One region of the Enterobacter cloacae complex sp. R_G8 genome, then DNA from elsewhere that is predicted to be linked to it. Evidence: predicted binding sites of a transcription regulator. Region 1 holds the regulator's gene; the other holds the start of a gene.

The links. Region 1 encodes LexA, which represses DNA repair genes until DNA is damaged. Its sites were predicted from a motif close to TNCTGTATGTACATACAGNA; they were not measured.
Region 2: NQ842_RS13490 (YebG family protein) is a predicted target of LexA. The motif match lies at 2,578-2,597, and genes of this name have one in related genera.

What each region holds. Positions count from the first base shown of each region.
Region 1 is NZ_CP102246.1:4,805,531-4,809,955, reverse strand. Features, by position in the region: gene plsB (glycerol-3-phosphate 1-O-acyltransferase PlsB) at 1-1,548, opposite strand, end outside; gene NQ842_RS22705 (diacylglycerol kinase) at 1,703-2,071, shown strand; gene lexA (transcriptional repressor LexA) at 2,180-2,788, shown strand; gene dinF (MATE family efflux transporter DinF) at 2,853-4,190, shown strand; partial or broken gene NQ842_RS23365 (hypothetical protein) at 4,187-4,261, shown strand; gene NQ842_RS22690 (CsbD family protein) at 4,311-4,425, shown strand, end outside.
Region 2 is NZ_CP102246.1:2,852,183-2,856,607, reverse strand. Features, by position in the region: gene NQ842_RS13510 (alpha/beta fold hydrolase) at 1-34, opposite strand, end outside; gene NQ842_RS13505 (SDR family oxidoreductase) at 225-998, opposite strand; gene NQ842_RS13500 (LysR family transcriptional regulator) at 1,122-2,039, shown strand; gene NQ842_RS13495 (RidA family protein) at 2,070-2,459, opposite strand; gene NQ842_RS13490 (YebG family protein) at 2,611-2,922, shown strand; gene NQ842_RS13485 (NIPSNAP family protein) at 2,937-3,266, shown strand; gene NQ842_RS13480 (ASCH domain-containing protein) at 3,341-3,751, opposite strand; gene NQ842_RS13475 (DUF1963 domain-containing protein) at 3,857-4,425, shown strand, end outside.

The DNA of each region.
Region 1 (4,425 bases):
AATACGCACCATCAGCTCAGCCGCGATACCGTTAACCGTTGGCGTCAGCCAGGCCGGACGCACCGCTTCGATAGGATCGATAGACTCGCGCCACTCAGGGACATGGTTGTTCAGGTACGTCATCAACGGCATTGGCTCGCCGAAGTTCACGTAGCCCTGGCCGAGATTGCGTAACTTGCTCAGACCGCGCAGCATCTGCGGCAGGCTCTCTTTCTCTTTGGTCGCCCCACGCAGCTCTTTGGCGTAAGTCCCCACTTCCATGACGTGCTCGTAGCCAATGTAAATGGGTACCAGCGTGATCGGACGGGTACCGCCGCGCAGCATTGCCTGGATGGTCATCGACAGCGTGCCGGTTTTCGGATCCAGCAGACGGCCGGTGCGTGAACGTCCCCCCTCCACGAAGTACTCAACGGAATAACCGCGGCTGAACAGCTCGCCCAGATATTCGCGGAACACGGTAGAGTAGAGCTTGTTGCCCTTAAAGGTACGACGAATAAAGAACGCCCCCAGACGGCGGAAAATCGGGCCTGCTGGCCAGAAGTTCAGGTTGATACCGGCCGCGATGTGCGGAGGCACCAGTCCCTGGTGATAAAGCACATACGAGAGAAGCAGGTAGTCCATGTGGCTGCGGTGGCAGGGCACATAAACAATTTCATGGCCGTCATGCGCCAGTTGGCGAACGCGCTCGGCGTTATGGACGTTAATGCCCTGATAGAGGCGGTTCCATGTGAAGCCAAGGATGCGGTCAGAAAGACGGATCATCTCATAGGAGAAGTTCGCGGCGATCTCTTCCATCAGCGCAATAGCGTTCTGCTGTGCTTTTTCGTGAGAAATCTTCTTAGTGCGCGCTTCGTCTTCAACGGCACGGGCGATCGCTTTGGAGGCCAGCAGCTTGTTGAACAGGTCCTGACGTGCCGGAAGACGCGGTCCCACGGCGGCCAGACGCTGACGAGCGAAATGCATGCGCGCCACGCGCGCCAGTTTTTGCGCGATGATCTTATCGGTGCCGTGCTCGTCCGCCATTCTGCGCAGCGAGACGGAAGGGGAGAAACGCACAAAGCTGTCGCGTCCCAGCCAGGAGACGGCGAAGAATTTCTGGATGCCATTAAGCATGCGTAACGGTGGGTTCTCTTCCCCTTTTTCGCGGCCCGGACGACGACCAAACATCACTGACACCGGCACCATTTGCACATCCAGATCGGGATTGCTGCGATGCAGGTCGAGATAGTCGTGGAACAGCTTAATGGACTCTTCTTTTGGCGTGTAATAGGTAAACACGCGTGGCCCACCGTGAATGAATACGTATCGCGGCAACAGCGTACCGTCGACTTCTAACGGTTCAAGCGGGTCAGGTAAGTCATGCGCCAGACATTGGGCGCGAAGCGTCAGCAAGTCTGCCTTCGAGTTGTAAGGCAAAACATACATAATAGGGCGCGACGTATCGAGCCCCAATTCCAGCGCGGGTTCTGCTGGGATAGACTTACTTTTTACCAGGACGCTTAATGGTAAATTAAGTAATTTGTAGTAAATTCGTGGCCAGCCAGACATAAACGATGTAAAGCCTCTGGTTAATAATGCAATTGCGGCGCAAGGATAACAGAAAGCGCGCGAAATTACTGTTGTTACCCGTCATACTTCAGGCTACAGCGCAACACGTTGCGCCTCCTGTTATTGACGCTATTTCAAATAAAAGGTTCTTTTAATGGCCAATAATACCACTGGGTTAACCCGAATCATCAAAGCCGCCGGCTATTCCTGGAAAGGTTTCCGTGCCGCGTGGATCAACGAAGCCGCATTTCGCCAGGAGGGCATCGCCGCAATTGTCGCCGTGATTATCGCCTGTTTCCTTGATGTTGATGCGATGACCCGCGTGCTGCTGATCGGCTCTGTACTGTTGGTGATGATAGTGGAAATTCTTAATAGCGCTATTGAGGCCGTTGTAGACCGTATCGGCTCTGATTTCCATGAGCTCTCTGGCCGGGCGAAAGACATGGGGTCTGCTGCCGTGTTGCTGGCGATTATTACTGCAGCTATTACCTGGGTCACGCTGCTTTGGTCACATTTCCGATGAGCCTCGAGGAATAATTAAGTCCCTGGTTTTTTGTGCAGTTTTTGGTTCCAAAATCGCCTTTGACTGTATATACTCACAGCATAACTGTATATACACCCAGGGGGCGGAATGAAAGCGTTAACGACCAGGCAGCAAGAGGTGTTTGATCTCATCCGGGATCATATCGGCCAGACGGGTATGCCACCCACGCGTGCGGAAATCGCTCAGCGTCTGGGCTTCCGTTCTCCGAACGCTGCCGAGGAACACCTGAAAGCGCTGGCGCGTAAAGGCGTGATTGAAATTGTATCGGGTGCTTCACGCGGTATCCGCCTGCTGGTGGAAGAAGAGACAGGCATTCCGCTGATAGGCCGCGTCGCTGCAGGTGAACCTCTGCTGGCGCAACAGCATATCGAAGGCCACTACCAGGTTGATCCTGGCATGTTCAAACCGAGCGCGGATTTCCTGCTGCGCGTAAGCGGTATGTCCATGAAAGACATCGGTATTCTTGACGGCGATCTGCTTGCGGTGCATAAAACGCAAGACGTGCGTAACGGCCAGGTTGTCGTGGCACGCATCGATGATGAAGTGACGGTTAAGCGTCTGAAAAAACAGGGCAATACCGTCCAGTTGTTGCCGGAAAACAGCGAGTTTTCCCCCATTGTGGTTGACCTGCGCGAGCAAAACTTCTCTATCGAGGGGCTGGCAGTAGGGGTTATTCGCAATGGAGAATGGCTGTAATCTCATCCTGACAGGCTACGGATCCGCCGTGGCCTGATCCCTCATCCACTCCCGGTATTTTTTCATGTCACTGCTGACGGCATCCGATAAGGCATTGTGGCGTCTTGCACTGCCGATGATTTTTTCCAATATCACCGTTCCGCTGCTGGGGCTGGTGGATACGGCAGTTATTGGTCACCTTGATTCACCCATCTATCTGGGCGGCGTGGCGATTGGCGCAACGGCGACCAGCTTCCTTTTTATGCTCCTGCTTTTTTTGCGCATGAGCACCACCGGACTCACGGCGCAGGCGTACGGTGCTAAAGATCCTTTGCGTCTGGCGCGTGCGCTGGTTCAGCCGTTAATTCTGGCGCTTGGGGCCGGCGCGTTAATCGCTATATTGCGTACCCCACTGATTGACCTGGCGCTGCATATCGTTGGCGGCAGCGAAGCGGTACTGGAGCAGGCACGACGCTTCCTTGAAATTCGTTGGCTCAGTGCGCCCGCGTCGCTGGCCAATCTGGTCCTGCTGGGGTGGTTACTCGGCGTGCAGTACGCCCGCGCGCCCGTGATCCTGCTGGTGGTAGGCAACCTCCTCAACATCGTGCTCGATCTCTGGCTGGTGATGGGCCTGCACATGAATGTGCAGGGTGCGGCACTGGCGACGGCGATTGCTGAATACGGGACGTTTATCCTCGGTCTGTGGATGGTCTGGCGGGTGCTGGTCATGCGCGGGATCTCTCTTGCGCTGCTGAAGAGCGCATGGCGCGGTAATATTCGCACGCTGTTGGCGCTCAATCGCGACATCATGCTGCGCTCCTTGCTGCTCCAGCTCTGCTTCGGCGCACTGACGGTCTTTGGCGCACGGCTTGGGCCAGACATCGTTGCGGTGAATGCCGTTCTGATGACGCTGCTGACCTTTACCGCCTATGCGCTGGATGGCTTTGCCTATGCTGTCGAAGCGCATTCCGGCCAGGCATATGGCGCACGTGAAAGTGGTCAGCTGCGGGATGTCTGGCGGGCGGCCTGTCGGCAGTCGGGGCTGGTGGCGCTGGTGTTTGCGCTGATTTACGCCTGTTTTGGCGAACAGATTATTGCGTTACTGACCTCCCTTCCTGCACTGCGCGAGCTGGCAAGCCATTACCTCATCTGGCAGGTCATTTTGCCGGTGGTGGGGGTCTGGTGTTACCTGCTGGACGGCATGTTTATTGGCGCGACGCGAGGTGCGGAGATGCGTAACAGCATGGCGGTGGCGGCGGCTGGTTTTGCCCTGACGTTACTGACGCTCCCCTGGCTGGGTAACCATGGCTTATGGCTCTCTCTGGCGGTCTTTCTCGCATTGCGGGGGGTGTCGCTGGGCTTTATCTGGTACCGTCACTGGCAAAACAATACCTGGCTTCCTTCCCGTCACGATATATCGTGACGGTTAAAGATTCCGAATATGAAATAAACCGCCGAATCCTTAACTACAATTATTATCACGTCCAGCAGAAAAGAACGTAACGGACGTTACGAACCGACGCTTAACTATGAGGACACGATGATGAATAAAGACGAAATCGGCGGCAACTGGAAGCAGTTCAAAGGTAAAGCGAAAGAACAGTGGGGTAAGCTGACGGATGACGATATGACGGTCATCGAAGGTAAACGCGATCAGC
Region 2 (4,425 bases), 2.0 Mb from region 1:
TATTGACGCCATCGCGAGTTGTTACATAACCCATGTTTTTTCTCCACTCAGGTAGACAGATTGCATGACAGGCAGAAATGAAATGCGGTATACGGCCTGACTCCGCCGTGAACTAAGAAGTGTAGTTCATACGCTGACCGTCTGGGTTAAGGCTAAAGCGATGTACGGATGATGCGGTGGGTGGGGGTCAGGCGCCTGTGCCAGAACAGGCGCCCGGGTCAGCCTTATTTTGTGGTGTAACCCCCGTTAACCAGAATCGTCTGGCCTGTCATCCACCATCCTTCGCTCACCAGAAAGCGAACCCATGGCACGATATCGTCAATATCAGTCAGGCCGGTTTTGCTGAAGGGGGAGAGCGCTGCGGCGGTTTTGTGATACGCCACTGCATCTTCACCCTCGGCAGGATAAAAGAAGGGGGTATCCATTGGGCCCGGCCCGATTGCAGTCACGGAGATCCCTCTTTCGCCAAGTTCCTTTGACGCAGCGCGGGTGAAATGTTCCACGGGCGCCTTCATGCCAGCATAGGCGGCGTAAAACGGCGTGTAGGCGCCCAGCAGGGAGGTGACCAGGGTGCAAATCTTGCCGTTATCGTTAACGTGCCTGCCGGCTTCTTTCAGGAAGAAAAATGCCGCTTTCGCATTCACGTTGCTCATTTCATCAAACTCTTCCTCAGTGACCTCGGCCATAGGTTTTTTCAGTACCTTGCCGACGGTATTAATGACGATATCTGGCCTCCCGACAGCGGCCACCACATCGCTGAAGAGTTTTTCCATCGCGGCGGCTGAGGTCAGATCAGCCTGAAAGGCCTGCGCTTGTGCGCCCGCCGCCCGGATGGCCTGTACGGTCGCCTCAGCGTCCTGTTGCGTGGCGGCACTGTTGTAATGAATGGCGATGGCCCGCGCGCCATGCCGGGCGAAATCCCGGGCAATCAATCCCCCCAGATTTTTCGCACCGCCGGCAATCAGCACAGTTTTACCGGTCAGAGTATGGTCGGTCATAAGAAGGCTCCTTATCATGGATTAGCCGGGAAAACCCCGTACAGCCATCTTACTGTCTCGGTTTTGATTATTAATCCTGCTATTCTGAATGAACTATCCATGAAAAACGAATAATGAGGGCGCATGGACTCTGTCGATTTGTTCAGAATTTTTCTCAGGGTGGCGGATAACGGCAGCTTTGTCCGTGCGGCAGAATCACTCAATCGTCCTGCCTCCACCGTTTCTGCCGCCATTCAGGCGCTTGAATCGCGGTTAGGTGCGCGCTTGTTTCACCGCACGACCCGCAGCGTATCCCTGACCATTGACGGTCATGCGTTTTACCCGCGCTGTCAGGCTGCTGTTCAGAACATGGATGAGACAGAGAATCTGTTCAGGGAAAACGGCCGCGACGTCACGGGGTCTATCCGGGTTGACGTTCCCGGACGCGTCGGTAGCCATCTTATTATTCCCGCTATGCCCGCCTTTTATCAGCAGTATCCCGGCATCAGAATTGAACTTGGCGTAACCGATCGCAACGTTAACCTTGCTGAAGAAGGGGTGGACTGTGCCCTGCGGGTGGGGCCGCTGGACAACTCCGGCATGGTGGCGAAGTGTCTGGGATATCTCAGCATCATTAATGTCGCGTCAGCAGCTTACCTTGCCACTTACGGACAGCCGCAATCCCCTGAAAAACTGAACCAACATTATTTGATTGGCTATGCATCACCGACATCTGGCCGGAAAGAGCTGATGGAATGGGTGGACAAGGGGGAGGTGAAACGAACAGAAGTGAACAGCATGCTTACCGTCAACAGCGCAGAAGCCAGCATTGCTGCCTGCGTTGCCGGATTGGGTATCCTGCAGATCCCTGCGTATGATGTTCATACTTATCTGGCGAATGACGTTCTGTACGAAGTGATGCCGGAGTGTCGACCTCAGGCGTTGCCGGTGAATATTTTGTATCCTCACCGGCGACATCTTTCCCGGTCAATACGGGCGTTTACGGAGTGGCTGACGCCGCTGCTGCAGGAAAAAATGCAGCTTAGCCAGAAGGGAGGATGATCCCGATAACGCCCATCCTGGAGCACATGCCTAAATTGACCTTTTTGCCACAATCCGCATTTCCACAAGAGCATTTTCTGGAATAAATTCTGCTACGCCGATGGCAGACCATGCCGGATAGGGCGCCTTTATGTACTCATCTTTTACTTTAGAAAAAGCGGCGATGTGTTTTTTAAGATCGATATGAAAAGTGGTCATCTCCAGTATGTTTTCATAGCTTAAACCGGCGGCTTTTAAGTACACGCCAAGCTTATAAAACGCATCATGGAACTGTTCTTCAGGATCCTTACTTATCGGTTTGTCCTTGCGTGCGGCGGTAACGCCTGAAAGATACACTGTGCCATCTGCTTCGATGACCGGTGAGAAGTGCCAGTCATTAAAGTAGTGTTGAAATTCTGTAGGAACGATCGATTTTTTCATGATGTTTACTCAGGTTGATGACGTTATCCATGCCAGCACGTTTAAAACCGGGTTGCCAGAAAACTGGCCGCAAGACATGTAAGCATATTTTGGCTGCAATACAAATCCGGAACTGATATACTGTATGTAATTACAGTACGAGGGGCGCATCATGGCGGTTGAAACAAAATATGTTGTTGTAAGAAAAGGTGAAGAGAAAATGACATTTGCCAGTAAGAAAGAGGCTGACGCGCACGACAAACTGCTCGACATGGCAGACGCGTTCACCGACTGGCTGCTGCAAAGCGGACTGCAGATGGATGAAACACAGGCTGAAAATCTGGGGCTGTATCTCGCCGAGCAGAAAGAGACCGTGCAGCATATTCTGCGTACCAGCAAACTGCCCGATCTCAACGATGTAACCGATAAAACTGAATCTGATGAAGCGGGCAGTAAAAAAATCAGAGCCGTGAAAGCAGCCTGACAGGGACAATAACGGTGGAAAAAACAGTCGAGATACTGCAATACACCTTACGCAAAGGCACTGGCGTCGCCTTTCACACCCTCATGCAGGACATCAGCGTTCCCCTTCATCAACGCCACGGGATCGATGTTGTTTCGTCTGGAAACTCCCTGCATGACCCTGATTGCTACTATCTGATTCGCGCCTTTGACAGCGCTGAAAGCATGGTGACGGTTCTTGATGCTTTTTATGCCAGTGCTGACTGGCGAAGCGGCCCACGCGAAGAGATAGTGCGTTGTATCGAAACCAGCATTAAAACAGTGATGAATCTGCCATCGGTTAGCGTCGATGGGCTACGGAGGTAATCCTGACTCAATCCTGTTATGATTGAGTCAGGATTGTTCTGTAGAGCTGGCTCGGGCTATCTAATTTCTCTCATTTACAGCACCTCAACCACTTCAAATTCTTCTGCGATTAACTCCATATCTTCAGAAAAATGACCTTCTCGGGTGAAAAATCGCTGATGCTCTTTCTGCCAGTATTCAAGGCTTAAATTGCCTTCACCCTCTTTGCGGGCAAACGCCTCAGTCACATCACAAAAACGCACCAGTCGCATTGAAACCAGCCGGGTTACACAGACCGGAACATTCTGACCATCAAGAATAATGTTATAGCTCCCAATCTTCGGGGCCGGGTCTTCCTGCTGATAAGAGGCAAAAGATCCGCAGGAAGCGGTTTTGATCCCTTTTTTAATCAGGTCTGCAAGCTCGCTGGCCAGTTCCGGGCTGTCGCCCATTTGCCAGGCACCGGCGCCTGGGTACTTCACTTTTAATTTCTCAACCGCAAACATGACAAGCCCTTTTTATATGCAGGTCTGATGAATAATGATTACGATATAATAAAAACGTTTTTATTTCAGACTGTACAGAGTCTCTCCATACGTAAGGCGACACATATGAAATCCAGGAGTGCGTTAGTTTTAGACGAGCTCAGATCCAAATTACGTCCTGCATCGGTGGCACAAGTGGGCGGTTTTCGTCCCCCGGCAGACCCCCTTACATCCTGGTTTTTGAACGGTGTCGCTCTTCCCGGTGAAGGATTACCACTCTGGAAGGGGCAGCCGATGTTTCCGCTTCTTCAGATTCGTATAGATGAGCTTCCCGTTATCCCTGAGCAACTGAAGGACGTCGCACTCCTGGTGCTCTTTCACAATATTGAAAGCCATCCATTTGATAAACCTCATGGTGAAGGTTGGCTCATACGCGAATATGCCACCCTTGAAGGGCTTGAGTTATTGCCTGCAACAGACACGCCTTATCGCGCATTTCCGGTTCGATGGTTGGGCGTCAATGATGATGCGCCGGGATGGGAGGATGCCTGGGATATTATTGACCTTTCTGACGTCAACGATGATCAGGAGGCAAGCGACCGCTTCCATGATGATTTTAAACGCTACAGGGGAACCAAGGTCGGAGGATACCCGATGGAGATACAACATGGCGCGGGGATAGAAGACTTTGTCTT